2 regions of the Kitasatospora sp. NBC_01300 genome follow, and region 1 is predicted to be linked to the other one. Evidence: predicted binding sites of a transcription regulator. Region 1 holds the regulator's gene; the other holds the start of a gene.
The links. The regulator HrcA, encoded in region 1, represses chaperone genes, less so after heat shock. The targets are predictions, from matches to a motif close to TTNGCACTCNGNNNNNCNGAGTGCNAA.
Positions count from the first base shown of each region.

Region 2: the regulator HrcA is predicted to act here: its motif matches at 1,063-1,089, upstream of groES (co-chaperone GroES).

Region 1 is NZ_CP108408.1:2,375,532-2,383,328, forward strand. Features, by position in the region: gene OG556_RS10625 (PhoH family protein) at 1-381, opposite strand, end outside; gene OG556_RS10630 (ribonuclease Z) at 558-1,481, opposite strand; gene OG556_RS10635 (histidine triad nucleotide-binding protein) at 1,487-1,840, opposite strand; gene OG556_RS10640 (hypothetical protein) at 1,888-2,184, opposite strand; gene OG556_RS10645 (16S rRNA (uracil(1498)-N(3))-methyltransferase) at 2,147-2,896, opposite strand; gene dnaJ (molecular chaperone DnaJ) at 3,010-4,149, opposite strand; gene hrcA (heat-inducible transcriptional repressor HrcA) at 4,226-5,260, opposite strand; gene htpX (zinc metalloprotease HtpX) at 5,524-6,444, shown strand; gene OG556_RS10665 (hypothetical protein) at 6,516-7,100, shown strand; gene OG556_RS10670 (DUF3097 domain-containing protein) at 7,125-7,797, shown strand, end outside.
Region 2 is NZ_CP108408.1:4,707,138-4,714,934, forward strand. Features, by position in the region: gene OG556_RS21025 (SAM-dependent methyltransferase) at 1-912, opposite strand, end outside; gene groES (co-chaperone GroES) at 1,230-1,535, shown strand; gene groL (chaperonin GroEL) at 1,652-3,277, shown strand; gene OG556_RS21040 (LysR family transcriptional regulator) at 3,418-4,413, shown strand; gene OG556_RS21045 (WhiB family transcriptional regulator) at 4,503-4,829, opposite strand; gene OG556_RS21050 (response regulator transcription factor) at 5,389-6,000, shown strand; gene shbA (RNA polymerase sigma factor ShbA) at 6,339-7,055, shown strand; gene guaB (IMP dehydrogenase) at 7,307-7,797, shown strand, end outside.

The DNA of each region.
Region 1 (7,797 bases):
CAGGATGTTCGCGGTGAACACCTTGGACGGCGCCGGGCTGTCCGGGTCCTCCGCGGCACCGCGGAGCATGGCGATGGAGCGCTCCACGGAATCCTCCGTCAAGGGCTGGCCGGTGCGCAGCACCAGCATCATCTCGGTGAAGAGCCGCTGCACGAGGGCGACCTCGGCGCGCGCTCCGGTGGCGGTCACCTCGTTGCCGCGGACGTGGATGTCGGCGGCGGGGAAGCCCTGCTCGATCACGCGCAGCAGCGAGTCCGCCGTGCCGAGCAGGGTGACCATCGGGTGCTTCTCGGGGATGACGATCCGGGCGCTGACACGACCGTCCTCGGCCGGTTCGGGGCGCGACTGTCCGTTCGTACGGGTCTGCGATGTGTCACTCATAGGTCGGCGCTGGGCCTGCCTCATCCCATCCGTGGTGTCGTGTGCCGATCGGTCTCTCCGGGGCACCAGGGTACGCCGCGCACGTGGCCGTCGCGGCGGGCGGCGGGGCCGCACCCGACGATGCTGCGGCAGATCGGGGAGCGGCGCGAGCGCTTTTCACGGGGTGCGGGCCGGGTTCACGGCTGGCGCCGGACGGGGACGGGCACCCGGGTGAGGTCGGCGGCGACCACCAGCTCGCCGTCGAAGTGCTTGCGGGCGTCGGCCAGGTGCTGGCCGAGGTCCGGGTAGCGCTGGGAGAAGTGGGTCAGCACCAGGGTGCGCACGCCGGCCTCGGCGGCGGCCTTGGCGGCCTGCCCGGCGGTGAGGTGGCCGTGCTCCTCGGCGAGCCGGGCGTCGGCGTCGGTGAAGGTCGACTCGGCGACCAACAGGTCGGCGCCCTCGGCGAGTTCGTACACGCCGTCGCAGAGCCGGGTGTCCATCACGAAGGCGAAGCGCTGGCCCGGCCGGGGCTCGCTGACCTCCTCCAGGGTGACCCGCCGGCCGTCCGCCTCGATCGCCCCCTCGTGCTGGAGGCGGCCGACCGCGGGGCCGAAGACGCCCAGCGCGGCGAGGCGTTCGGGCACCAGGCGGCGGCCGTCCGGCTCGGACAGCCGGTAGCCGAAGGACTCCACGGGGTGGGACAGCCGCACGGCGTCCAGCGCGAAGCGGGCGCCGGGCGCGGGCAGCGGGCCCGGCTCGTCGATCGGCCGGGGCCGCAGGACGGCCGTCTCGTGGTAGGCGGTGGCGTGCCGCAGCCGCTCGAAGTAGACCTCGCCGGAGGCCGGGAAGTAGACGTCCACCGGGTGGGGGACGCGGTCCAGGTTGATCCGCTGGATCACCCCGGCGAGGCCCAGGCAGTGGTCGCCGTGGAAGTGCGTCACGGCGATCCGGGTGATCTGGGTGGCCGAGACGCCGGCCAGCAGCATCTGCCGCTGGGTGCCCTCGCCGGGGTCGAACAGCAGGCCCTCGCCGTCCCAGCGGAGCAGGTAGCCGTTGTGGTTGCGGTGCCGGGTGGGCACCTGGCTGGCGGTGCCGAGGACGACGAGTTCGCGCTGTGACACGTAGGTCAGACCATGTTCTCGGTCATCGGCTTGCCGCCGAGCACGTGGACGTGGGCGTGGAAGATCGTCTGGCCGGCGCCGGCGCCGGTGTTGAAGATCAGCCGGTAGTCCTCGACGCCCTCGTCCCTGGCCACCGCGCCCGCCTCGGCGAGGAGTTCACCGGCGATCTCCGGCTCGGCGGCGGCCAGCGCGGCGGCGTTCGGGTAGTGGACGTGCGGGATGACCAGGACGTGCAGCGGCGCCTTGGGGGCGATGTCGCGGAAGGCGAGGACGCGCTCGGTCTTGCGCACCACGGTCGCCGGGATCTCGCCCGCAACGATCTTGCAGAACAGGCAGTCGGGCTGCGGCTCGCCGGCCATCGGCTTCTCCTCGGTTCGTGTCTGGTCTGGGGCCGTACGGGCGCAGCCTAGCGGGAAGTCGGCCCGGCCGACCTCCCGTTCGGCCGCTCTCCCGCCCGCCGGGGCGGCGGGGGCGCGCCCTGCGCCCGGGGCATCGGCGGGGCCGTGCGGGGCGGGGCCATCGGCACCTCGACGTCCGGGTCGACGCCGTGGTTCTGCACGCCCCAACCGCAGTTCTCCAGCCAGTACGCGTACGTGGGCCGGGTGACGAGGGTGCCGTCGGCCAGGTGCGCGATCGGGCGGACTCCGCCCGCACGGGCGGGCCGGCTACGACCAGCGGCCGGTGCGCCCCAGCAGCAGGGCACCGGCGGCCACCCCGGCGGTGGAGGTGCGCAGCACCGAGGGGCCCAGCCGGTACGGCCCGGCGCCCGCCTCGGCGAACGCGGCCAGCTCCTCCGGGGAGACCCCGCCCTCCGGGCCGACCACCAGCACCACGTCCCCGGCCGCGGGCAGCGGGGCCAGCGCCAGCGGCTCGGCGCCCTCCTCGTGCAGCACGGCGGCGAACGCCGCCCCGCCCAGCAGCGGCGCCAGCTGCCGGGTGGTCGCCGGCTCGCGCACCTCGGGGAAGCGCAGCCGGCGGGACTGCTTGCCGGCCTCCCGGGCGGTGGCCCGCCACTTGGCGAGCGCCTTGGCGCCCCGGTCGCCCTTCCACTGCGTGATGCAGCGCGAGGCGGCCCACGGGACGATCACGTCCACGCCGACCTCGGTCATGGTCTCCACCGCGAGTTCGCCGCGGTCGCCCTTGGGCAACGCCTGGACGACGACGATCCGCGGCGCCGGCTCGGGCTCCCGGCGGACGGCGGCCACCGTGACGTCGATCGCGTCCTTGCCGAGCACCGCGGCGACCGTCCCGTCCACCCCGAGGCCCAGCCCGTCGGCGAGGGTCACCGCCTCGCCCGCCGCCAGCCGCTTCACCGCGGCCGCGTGCCGCCCCTCCGGCCCGTCGAGGCGCACCACCGAGCCGGGCGCGGCGGCGGCGATCCGCTCGGTCTCGACGACGAAGACGGGGGCGGTCATGCGGGGAACCTCCGGGGGGTGGGGCGGATCGGGAACGCGAAAGGGGCGCCGGGCGGAACCCGGCACCCCCGCGCGGACGGCCAGGGCCCAGTAGAGCGGCCCCGGCCTAGGGCCTAGCGGCCGTTGAACGCGTCCTTGAGGCGCGAGAACAGGCCCTGCTGGCCCGGCGCGAACTGGCCGGACGGCCGCTCCTCGCCGCGCAGCACCGCGAGCCGGCGCAGCAGCTCCTCCTGCTCGGGGTCGAGCTTGGTGGGCGTCTGCACCTCGACATGCACTATCAGGTCGCCCCGGCCGCCGCCGCGCAGGTGCGTGATGCCGCGGCCGTGCAGCGGGATCGACTGGCCGGACTGGGTGCCGGGCCGGATGTCGACCTCCTCCAGCCCGTCCAGGGTCTGCAGCGGCACCTGGGTGCCGAGGGACGCGGCCGTCATCGGGATGGTGACGGTGCAGTGCAGGTCGTCCCCGCGCCGCTGGAAGACGGTGTGGGTGGTCTCGGCGATCTCGACGTACAGGTCGCCGGCCGGGCCGCCGCCGGGGCCGACCTCGCCCTCGCCGGCCAGTTGGATCCGGGTGCCGTTGTCGACACCGGCCGGGATCTTGACGGTCAGGGTGCGCCGGGCGCGGACCCGGCCGTCACCGGCGCACTCCGGGCACGGCGTCGGCACGACGGTGCCGAAGCCCTGGCACTGCGGGCAGGGCCGGGAGGTCATGACCTGGCCCAGGAACGACCGGGTGACCTGGGAGACCTCGCCCCTGCCGCGACACATGTCGCAGGTCTGCGCGGAGGTGCCGGGGGCCGCGCCCTCACCGCTGCACGTGGTGCAGGTGACGGCGGTGTCGACCTGGAGTTCCTTGGTGGTGCCGAAGGCGGCCTCCTCCAGGGTGATCTCCAGCCGGATCATGGCGTCCTGGCCGCGGCGGGTGCGCGAGCGCGGGCCGCGCTGGCCGGCCGCGGCGCCGAAGAAGGCGTCCATGATGTCGGAGAAGCCGAATCCGGCCGCCCCCGCGCCGAAGCCGCCCGCGCCCCCGCCGCCCGGCGAGAGCGGGTCACCGCCGAGGTCGTAGACCTGGCGCTTCTGCGGGTCGGAGAGCACCTCGTAAGCGGCGTTGATCTCCTTGAACCGCTCCTGCGTCTTCGGGTCCGGGTTGACGTCCGGGTGCAGTTCGCGTGCCAGGCGCCGGAAGGCCTTCTTGATCTCGTCCTGCCCCGCATCCCGTCGGACGCCGAGTACCGCGTAGTAGTCCGTGGCCACCAAATGCTCCGCTTGTTCCGCCTGTAGTAGTGCTGCGACTGGACACCGCCGTCAGAGGTTCCGACGGCGGCCTGTGCTACGACTCGGCCAGGATCTGGCCCACGTACCGCGCCACCGCACGCACCGCCCCCATTGTGCCCGGATAGTCCATCCGGGTCGGACCGATCACACCCAGTTTGGCCACGCTCTCGTCGCCCGAACCGTAACCGACCGACACCACCGAGGTGGAATTCAGCCCCTCGTAGGCGATCTCCCGCCCGATCCGGACCGTCATCGCGGCGTCCGCCGTCTCACCCAGGAGGCGGAGCAGGACGACCTGCTCCTCCAGGGCTTCCAGCACCGGCTGGATGGTCAGGGGGAAGTCGTGCCCGAAGCGGGTCAGGTTGGCCGTGCCGGCCAGCATGATCCGCTCCTCGTTCTGCTCGGCGAGCGCTTCGAACAGCGTCGCCAGGACCGTGCTGACGGTCGGGCGGTCCGGCGGCTCGAAACCCGCCGGGAGCTCCTCCAGGAACCCCGGCACGTCCGGCAGCCGCTGGCCGACGGCCCGCGCGTTGATCCGGGCCCGCAGGTCCGCCAGGACCGTCTCGCCGACCGGGCCCGGGCAGTCGACCATCCGCTGCTCGACCCGGCCGGTGTTGGTGATCAGGACCAGCATCACCTTGGTCGGGGCCAGCGCCACCAGCTCGATGTGCCGCACGGTGGAGCGCGACAGCGAGGGGTACTGCACCACCGCGACCTGCCGGGTGAGCTGGGCGAGCAGCCGCACCGTCCGCATGACCACGTCGTCCAGGTCGACGGCGCCGTCCAGGAAGTGCCGGATCGCCCGGCGCTCGGGAGCGCTCATCGGCTTGACCTCGGCGAGCTTGTCGACGAACAGGCGGTACCCCTTGTCGGTGGGGATGCGCCCGGCGCTGGTGTGCGGCTGGTGGATGTAGCCCTCCTCCTCCAGCGCCGCCATGTCGTTGCGCACGGTCGCCGGGGAGACTCCGAGGTTGTGCCGCTCCACCAGGGCCTTGGAGCCGACCGGCTCCTCGGTGCCCACGTAGTCCTGGACGATCGCGCGGAGCACGGCGAGCTTGCGGTCGTCCAGCTGGCGAACCTCACCGGCCATGGGGCACACACCTCCGTCTTCGCACGTTGTCCGTTCGTGTCACGCATGCTGCTGCCCGCTCCGGGAGGATCCCGGCTCCGGCACCCGCTTTGGCACTCTGAACCTGCGAGTGCCAAAACCGTACCTGCCAGTGTAAGGCCCGGGCCCAACGGCAGGAACGGCCCGGCCGGAGTGATCCTGCCCGCAGTTCCCGGCGCGGGGGTGGTGCCGCAGGGCCGTCCGGGTGGCAGCATCGAAGACGACGGCGAATGGAGGAGCAAGCAATGTCGAGCTCGGGCCAGCACACCCGTTTCGCGCCCGACCGCGGCCTGACCGGCCGCATGGTCGTGACGATGTTCGTGATCGGGCTGCTGTACGTCGGTTTCACCGGTCTGCTGATCGTGCTGCTGCGCGGCGCCTGGCCACTGATCGTCCTGATCTCCGGCGGGCTGTTCGTGGCCCAGTTCTGGTTCAGCGACAAGATCACCGAACGGGCGATGGGCGCCCACCAGGTGACCCCTGAGCAGTACCCGCAACTGCACGGCACCATCGACCGGCTCTGCGCGCTGGCCGACATGCCCAAACCCCGGGTGGCGGTCGCCGACAACGACATGCCGAACGCCTTCGCCACCGGCCGCAACCCGCAGAACGCCGTGGTGTGCGTCACCACCGGCCTGCTGCGCCGGCTGGAGCCCGAGGAACTGGAGGGCGTCCTCGCCCACGAGCTGTCCCACGTCGCCCACCGGGACGTCGCGGTGATGACCATCGCCGGCTTCCTCGGCGTCCTCGCCGGGGCCATGACCCGGATCGCCATGTACGGCGGGTTCATGGGCGGCAACCGCAACAACAACGACCAGAACGCGGCCATCGTCGCCCTGATCATCCCGCTGGTGTCGATGGTCGTCTACGCCATCAGCTTCCTGCTCACCCGGCTCCTGTCCCGCTACCGGGAACTCGCCGCCGACCGCGCCGCCGCCCAGCTCACCGGCCGGCCCAGTGCCCTCGCCTCCGCGCTCACCAAGGTCACCGGCCAGATCGCCGCCATCCCCAGCAAGGACCTGCGCCAGGCGCAGCCCTACAACGCCTTCTACTTCGCCCCCGCGCTGAGCGCCCGGGAGACCGCCTCGCAGCTGTTCTCCACCCACCCGACGTTGGAGAAGCGGCTCGCGGAGCTGGCGAAGATCTCCGAGCAGCTCGGCCGCTGAGGCCCCGCCCCCCTACGGCCCTCCCGACCCCCTCCCGACTCCTCCCGACTCCCTCCTCCGAAAGGACCGCCGTGGGAATCCTGGACACCCTGTTCGGGCGCACCAAGCCCGTCAAGCCCGACCTCGACCAGCTGTTCGGCGTCCCGTCCGCCGCCCTGACCCTGGAGGCCGCGGCCGGGTTCACCCCCACCGGGCTCGGCTCGGTCTGCTTCGCCGCCGTCGAGGGCGCGGCCTTCGGCCAGGTCGAACAGCAGGTGCGGGCGCTGCTCGACGCCGACACCGAGCGCGGCGGCGTCCCGGTGGAGGCCTCCAAGGACGGCTACGGCTACTCCTGGCTGCTCGCCCGGCACACCCCCGAGGAACTGCCGGACCTGGTCAACGACCTGCACGCGGTCAACAGCGAGCTGGAGGCGAACGGCTTCGGGCCGCAGCTGCTCTGCTCGCTGGTCGGCTTCCGCAACCCTGCCGGGCAGTCGCTGGCCCTGGTCTACCTCTACAAGCGCGGCACCTTCTACCCCTTCGCCCCGATGCCCGGCGGCGGGGAGCGGCGCAACAACCCGCTGGAGCTCCAGGTCAACGCGATGCTCGGGAACGACCTGCGGCTGGAGAAGGACCTCAGCCGCTGGTTCCCGGTCTGGGGCGCGCCGGGCCTCTGACGGTCCGTCCGTATAGTCGCTTTCATGCGCAGCCGCCAGTACGGACCCGACCTGACCCCGCCGTGGAAGAAGCAGCAGCCCGCCCCGGAGGTGACCGCCGAACGGGACCTGGTGGTGGAGGAGGCCGCCACCGGCTTCTGCGGCGCGGTGGTGCGCTGCGAGAAGACCGCCGAGGGCTTCACCGTCACCCTGGAGGACCGCTTCGGCAAGCTCCGGGTGTTCCCGCTGGTGCCGCGCGGCTTCCTGCTGGAGGGCCGGACGGTCACCCTGGTGCGCCCGGCTGGCCCCGCCCCCTCCCGTACGCCGGGCCGCACCGCCTCCGGCTCGGTCGCCGTCCCCGGCGCCCGGGCCCGGGTCGCCCGCGAGTCGCGGATCTACGTCGAGGGCCGGCACGACGCCGAACTGGTCGAGCGGGTCTGGGGCGACGACCTGCGGATCGAGGGCGTGGTCGTCGAGTACCTGGAGGGCGTGGACGACCTGCCCGCGATCGTCGCCGACTTCGCCCCCGGCCCGGGCCGGCGCCTCGGCGTCCTGGTCGACCACCTGCTCCCCGGCACCAAGGAGCACCGCATCGCCGCCCAGGTCACCGGCGACGCCGTCCTGGTCGTCGGCCACCCCTACATCGACATCTGGCAGGCCGTGAAGCCCGCCTCCGTCGGCATCCCCGGCTGGCCCGCCGTCCCGCGCGGCGAGGAGT
Region 2 (7,797 bases), 2.3 Mb from region 1:
CAGGTAGGCGATCTTCGGGTCGATCAGCCGGCCGCCCACCTGCTCGGCCACCTCGGCCACCAGGTGGGCCCGGATCACCGCGCCGTCCGGCTCGTACAGGTAGCGCCCGACCGGGCCGGCCGGCGGGTCGGGCAGGTCGCCGCCGGTGAGGCTGGCGGCCTGCGGCAGCAGGGTGGCGCGGTGCGGGCGGGCGGCCCCGGTGCCGAACCAGAGCACCGCCTCCTTCACGTCGCCGTGGTCGGAGACCCACTCCGCCTCGGCGTCGGCCGGGACGGCCTCGTGCGGGATGCCCGGGGCGACCTTCAGCGCGCCGATCGGGGTCCGGCGGCCGGCCTCGATCGCCCAGGAGAGCGGCGGGGCGTACGCCTCCGGGTCGAACACCCGGCCGCGCGCCGTCCGCCGCGCCGGGTCGGTGAACACCGCGTCGTAGCCGGTGACGTCCACCTCGGCGACGTCCGCGCAGCGCACCCGGACCAGGTCGGACAGGCCCAGCGCGGCCGCGTTGGCGGCGGTGGCGGCGCAGGCCGCCGGGTCCTTGTCGACGGCCAGCACCTCGATCCCGGCCCTGGCCAGCGCCAGCACGTCCCCGCCGATGCCGCAGCACAGGTCGGCCAGCCGGCGGACGCCCAGTTCGGCGAAGCGGCGCGCCCGCCACTCGGCCACGCTGCGCCGGGTGGACTGCTCGACGCCGTTGGGCGTGAAGTACATCAGGTCGGCGTCCGCCCCGAACTTCGCCCGCGCCCGCTGCCGCAGCCGGGCCTGCCCGAAGGCCGCCGACACCAGCTCGGCCGGGTGCTCCCGCCGCAGCCTGGTGGCCAGCGCCAGCTCCTCCTCGGGCGTGAACTCGCGCAGTTCGGCGAGCAGGGCCTGGCCCTCGGGGGTCAGCAGGGGCTGGAGGTTCTCGGTGTCCACGGGGCCATTCTGGCGGGTTGGCGGCCCCACCGGCTCCGACGGCCGGCGCGGTGGGCGGGGTCGCGGCCCGCGGCGGGAGCCCGCCCGGGGCGGGGTGGTCGCACAGGAGTACGGCTGCGCGCCCGCGGTTCGGGACGCCAGGGCGCGCCGTTGGCACTCTGGTTGACTGAGTGCTAACACCGGCCTATGGTCGTCCTTGGCACTCCCCACTGGGGGAGTGCTAACGCGAAGACGTGTGCCTGACCCCCGCGACGGCAGGCCCGCAGGTTCGCTCCTACCCGTTAGAAACCCCGTAATCTCCGAAGGGGAGCTCGGACGTGACCACCAGCAGCAAGGTTGCCATCAAGCCGCTTGAGGACCGCATCGTGGTCCAGCCGCTCGACGCCGAGACCACCACGGCCTCCGGCCTGGTTATCCCGGACACCGCCAAGGAGAAGCCCCAGGAGGGCGTCGTCCTGGCCGTCGGCCCGGGCCGCTTCGAGGACGGCCAGCGTCTGCCGCTCGACGTCGCCGTCGGTGACATCGTCCTGTACTCGAAGTACGGCGGCACCGAGGTGAAGTACCAGGGCGAGGAGTACCTGGTTCTCTCCGCTCGCGACGTTCTCGCCATCATCGAGAAGTAAGTCGTTCCGACCCGCCCCGGATCCGTGTCCCAAGTGACAGGGGCCCGGGGCGTGGTTGTTGGTTCACGTAGTCCGGCGGCCGGTGGGCCGGCCGAAGCCCCGAGGGAATAGGGAACATGGCGAAGATCCTGCAGTTCAACGAGGACGCCCGCCGCTCGCTGGAGCGCGGTGTCAACAAGCTGGCCGACACCGTCAAGGTGACCATCGGCCCCAAGGGCCGCAACGTCGTCATCGACAAGAAGTTCGGCGCCCCGACCATCACCAACGACGGTGTCACCATCGCCCGTGAGGTCGAGCTGGACGACCCGTACGAGAACCTTGGCGCGCAGCTCGTCAAGGAGGTCGCCACCAAGACCAACGACGTCGCGGGTGACGGCACCACCACCGCCACCGTGCTGGCCCAGGCCCTGGTCAACGAGGGTCTGCGCAACGTCGCCGCCGGCGCTGGCCCGGCCGCCCTGAAGAAGGGCATCGACAAGGCCGTCGCCGCCGTCTCCGAGCACCTGCTCTCGGTGGCCCGCGAGATCGAGGGCAAGGACGACGTCGCCGCCGTCGCGTCCCTCTCCGCCCAGGACACCCAGGTCGGCGAGCTGATCGCCGAGGCGATCGACAAGGTCGGCAAGGACGGTGTCATCACCGTCGAGGAGTCGAACACCTTCGGCGTGGAGCTGGACTTCACCGAGGGCATGCAGTTCGACAAGGGCTACCTGTCGCCGTACTTCGTCACCGACGCGGAGCGGCAGGAGGCGGTCCTGGAGGACCCGTACATCCTGATCAACCAGGGCAAGATCTCCTCCATCCAGGAGCTGCTGCCGCTGCTGGAGAAGATCCTCCAGGGCGGTGCCTCCCGGCCGCTGCTGATCATCGCCGAGGACGTCGACGGCGAGGCGCTGTCCACCCTCGTGGTGAACAAGATCCGCGGCACCTTCAACGCGGTCGCCGTCAAGGCCCCGGGCTTCGGCGACCGCCGCAAGGCGATCCTCGGCGACCTGGCCACCCTGACCGGCGGCACGGTCATCTCCGAGGAGGTCGGCCTCAAGCTCGACCAGGTCGGCGTGGACGTGCTGGGCACCGCCCGCCGCGTGACCATCACCAAGGACGAGACCACCGTCGTCGACGGCGCCGGTGACACCGAGGCCGTGGCCGGCCGCGTCGCCCAGATCAAGGGTGAGATCGCCGCCACCGACTCCGACTGGGACCGCGAGAAGCTGCAGGAGCGCCTGGCCAAGCTGGCCGGCGGCGTCTGCGTCATCAAGGTCGGCGCCGCCACCGAGGTGGAGCTGAAGGAGCGCAAGCACCGCCTGGAGGACGCCATCTCGGCGACCCGTGCCGCGGTCGAGGAGGGCATCGTCGCCGGTGGCGGCGCCTCCCTGGTGCACGCCGCCAAGGTGCTGGACGGCGGCCTGGGCCTGACGGGCGACGAGGCGACCGGTGTCGCGGTCGTCCGCAAGGCGCTGCACGAGCCGCTGCGCTGGATCGCCCAGAACGCCGGCCTGGAGGGCTACGTCATCACCTCCAAGGTCTCCGAGCTGGAGATCGGCCAGGGCTACAACGCGGCCACCGGCGAGTACGGCGACCTGGTGAAGGCCGGCGTCATCGACCCGGTCAAGGTCACCCGCTCCGCCCTGGAGAACGCGGCCTCGATCGCCTCCCTGCTGCTCACCACCGAGACCCTCGTGGTGGAGAAGAAGGAAGAGGAGGCCGAGGCGGGCCACGGCCACGGTCACGGCCACTCGCACTGACGCCTGACGGTCGACCGGAGGCCCGGTCCGCGCCCCTCGGGGTGCGGCCGGGCCTCCGGCGTGTTCGGCGTGTTCGGCGTTTGAGGCTTCAATCATCAGTAGAATTTTGCCATTGGCAAAGATTGCCTTATAACTGAGGCATGATCGAGGCCCGTCACCTGCGCGTTCTGCGTGCCGTCGCCCGCACCGGCTCCTTCTCCGCCGCCGCCCGCGAGCTGGGCTGTACGCAGCCCGCCATCAGCCAGCAGATGAAGGCCCTGGAGAAGTCGGTGGACACCCCGTTGGTGGTCCGCTCCGGCCGGGGCATGCAGCTCAGCGAGGCGGGGCGGGTGCTGCTCAAGCACGCCACCGGGATCCTGGCCGGGCTCTCCGCCGCCGAGGAGGAGATCGCCGCGATCGCCGGGCTGCGGGCCGGGCGGGTGCGGCTGGTCTCCTTCCCGACCGCGAGCTCCACCCTGGTGCCGCCCGCGGTCGCCCGGCTGCGGGACAGCCATCCGGGGGTGCGCGTGTCGCTGGTCGAGGCGGAGCCGCCGGAGTCGCTGGCGATGCTGCGCGGCGGCGAGTGCGAGATCGCGCTGGCCTTCCGCTACCCGCAGTCCGACGACGGCGCCGCGCTGCCGGCGCCCGCGCACGGGACACCGCGCGAGGCGCGGGCCGAGGCCAACCTGGAGGCGCAGCAGCTGAGCGCCGGCTCCGACTGGTCCGATCTGGTGGTCACCCCGCTGCTGGACGACCCGCTGGTGGGCCTGCTGCCCGCCGCGCACCGGCTGGCGGGGCGCGGCAGGCCGGTGGAGCTGGCCGAGCTGGCGGGGGAGCAGTGGATCGCGGGCTGCCCGCAGTGCCGGGGGCACCTGGTGGAGCTGTGCGCGGGGGCGGGCTTCGAGCCCCGGATCGACTTCGCGACCGACGACTATCCGGCGGTGGTCGGCCTGGTGGCGGCCGGGCTGGGGGTGGCGGTGCTGCCCCGGCTGGCACTGGAGTCGGTGCGCCCGGACGGGGTGTCGACGGTGCCGGTGCGGACGGCCGCGGGGGCGCCGGCGGTGCGGCAGGTGGTCGCGCTGACCCTGCCGGACCTGGCCGAGGTGCCGGCCGTGGCGCTGATGCTGGAGCGGCTGGCGGGGTCGGCCGGGCGCTGACCTCCGGGGCCTGGGCGTTCTGGACCGGGCTTGAACGGCCCGGGATGCAGAGAGGAAACGTTTCTTCGCGGCGCGCCGTGGAGGCGGGGCTAGCGCCGGGCGATCGCCGGCGGGGTCAGCGGGACCTCCACCAGCCGGTGCCGCGAACGCCCCAGCATCTCCTCGCGCTCGTCCTCGGTCATCCCACCCCAGACGCCGTACGGTTCGCGGACCGCCAACGCGTGCGCCGCGCACTCGGTGATCACCGGGCAGCGCATGCAGACCTCCTTGGCACTGGCCTCGCGCGAACTCCGCGCGGCCCCGCGTTCGCCCTCGGGGTGGAAGAAGAGCGAACTGTCCACGCCACGGCAGGCTGCTGAGAGCTGCCAGTCCCAGAGGTCCGCGTTGGGGCCTGGGAGGCGGGAGAAATCTGCCATGGCTCATTCCCTTCAGAGGCTCGTCGGCCGTGGGCCGGCGCTCAGCGGGCTGCTGCTGGGCGGCACGGCGGGCGTCGATGCACTGGTGTGGACACCTGGAAATATGACTTACGGCAACTCCATGGACAAGTCACCCACAGAGTGGCACAACAGTCAATGACCATACGAAAGCTATAAAAACGGGCAAAGTGGGCAAGGGGCTCGGCGGGCGCGGGCGTGGCATTCGGGTGGCCGACGGGCGCGCGACGCTCCGCACCGGTGTGCGGGTCGTGCGCCCACCGCGCGCGAGCTGGGCAAAAGTGCGGCGTGTGCACCGCGATGCGGCTGATCGGTAATGGGTTGGCCACGTACAGTGGTGGAGATGGCCCCGAAGGCCGTAACTCATTCGAGTGACGGTCGTTGGAAGTGCGGAGGCGGTTAGCGGGCGCCGGACGTCGGGAACGATCGCGGGAATTCGAGGCGATCAGCACGGACTCTGTCGCCGATCGGCCGTGTCGGAGAGGTTCGTACCAGCCAGGAGGCTCAACGTGACGCGGATCAGCTGCGGAGGACGACGGTCATGACTTCCGTTCTCGTTTGCGACGATTCCCCGCTCGCCCGCGAGGCGCTTCGCCGCGCGGTCGCGACCGTACCCGGTGTGGACCGGGTCACCACCGCGACGAACGGGGAGGAGGTCCTCCGCCGCTGGGTGGCCGACCGCTCCGATCTCGTTCTGATGGACGTCCGGATGCCCGGCCTCGGCGGGGTCGAGACGGTCCGGCGGCTGCTGTCCGCCGATCCGGGCGCGCGGATCATCATGCTCACCGTCGCCGAGGACCTCGACGGGGTCGCGCTCGCGGTGGCCGCGGGCGCCCGGGGGTACCTGCACAAGGACGCCTCGCGCGCCGAGCTGCGGGCCACCGTCACCCAGGCCCTCGCCGACCCGACCTGGCGGCTCGCCCCGCGCCGGCTGCGCAGCCCCGACATGGGCGCGGCGCCCACGTTGACGGCGCGTGAGATCCAGGTGCTGGAGGGCATGAGCCACGGCCGCAGCAACGCCGAGATCGGCCGCGAGCTGTTCCTGTCCGAGGACACCGTCAAGACCCACGCCCGACGGCTGTTCAAGAAGCTCGGGGCCTCCGACCGCGCGCACGCGGTGGCGCTGGGTTTCCGCTGGGGCCTGGTCCGCTGACCGCCGGTGGCGCCGCCGGCTGCGGCGCGCCGCCGGCGGTTCCCGGGACGGACGCCGTCCGGGCGTGTGACGTTACGGTCCCGAGGTTGCACCATGGAGGAGTGGAGCACCTCGGGGACCAGCGGACAGGCACTGCGGCGAACCACACGGCCGCGGGACATTCGGCGGACGGCGCGAAGGACGGGACCACCGACGGCGGCGGGGCGGGAGGCGGCACGGTGCAGGAGGGGCCGGTGGTGCGCGGCGGCACGCCGTACGGCGCCGCAGCGCATAACGTTCCGGTGCACAACTCCGGACGCGGTGCCGCGTTTTCCCGCGCGACCAGGCACCATGGACCGATGCGTGACGACGTCGCCGGTGCGGCCGGCCAGGCGGACCCGGTGGAGGCCGAGCCCTCCGGCCCGGGTGGCGATCCGTCGTACGCCGATCCCGGCGGCCCCGGCGCGGTGCCCGGCCCCGGTCGACCGCCGGTGCTCGGCGCGGGCGGCTCCCCGCTGGTGGGCGAGCTCGTCGCGGCCGCCGTCCGCGGTGAGGGCCCGGCCATCGACGCCCTGCTCGCCTACGTCCATCCGCTGGCGCTGCGCTACTGCCGCGGCCGGCTGGTCCGGCTGCCCGGCGGCGCCCGGCACCACGTGGACGACGTCGCCCAGGAGGTCTGCGTCGCGGTGCTGTGCGCGCTGCCCCGGTACAAGGACCAGGGGCGGCCGTTCGAGGCCTTCGTCTACGGCATCGCCGCGCACAAGATCGCCGATCTGCAGCGGGCCGCGATGCGCGGGCCCGGCTCGACGGTCGTCCCGCAGGACGACCTGCCGGAGGTGCCGGACGAGGCGCTCGGCCCGGAGGAGCAGGCGCTGCTGAGCAGCGACGCGGCCTGGGCCAAGGAACTGCTCTCCAACCTGCCGGCCCGTCAGCGCGAACTGGTGCTGCTGCGGGTGGCCGCCGGGCTCTCGGCGGAGGAGACCGGCGAGGTGCTGGGGATGTCCCCGGGCGCCGTCCGGGTGGCGCAGCACCGGGCGCTCAGCCGGCTGCGGGCACTCGCGGAGGAGTCCTCCTGAAGCCTTGACCGGCCGGAATGAGCCACGGGGGGCCGGTGTTGTCAAGGGCACACGAGGACACATTCGCGGTGCCAGTACCATGGGGTATCGGCGCCTGGGCGGGTTGCCAAAGTTTCGCGGGTGCGCGCGGGGTTCCCCTGGAGGTTCCTCCAAAACCACCCGGCTTCGGCGGTCTGCTGCGAGTGAGCGATGAACGCGCCCCACCCTCAGGGCGTGAGCGGAATAGGCCGGCCACGGAAGGTACCCCCCAAATGTCTTACAACGCCGCAGGCGTACCCGAGAAGTTCGCCATGCTCGGGCTCACGTTCGATGACGTCCTGCTGCTGCCCGGGGCCTCCGCGGTGCTGCCGAACCAGGTCGACACCTCCTCGCGGGTCTCCCGGAACGTGCGCGTCAACATCCCGCTGCTCTCCGCCGCGATGGACAAGGTCACCGAGGCGCGGATGGCGATCTCGATGGCCCGCCAGGGCGGCGTCGGCGTGCTGCACCGCAACCTGTCGGTCGAGGACCAGGCCAACCAGGTCGACCTGGTGAAGCGCTCCGAGTCCGGCATGGTCACCGACCCGATCACGGTCGGCCCGAACACCACGCTGGCCGAGGCCGACGCGCTGTGCGCCAAGTTCCGCATCTCCGGCGTGCCGATCGCGGACGAGGCCGGCAAGCTGCTCGGCATCGTCACCAACCGTGACATGGCCTTCGAGTCGGACCGCAGCCGCCAGGTCCGCGAGATCATGACCCCGAT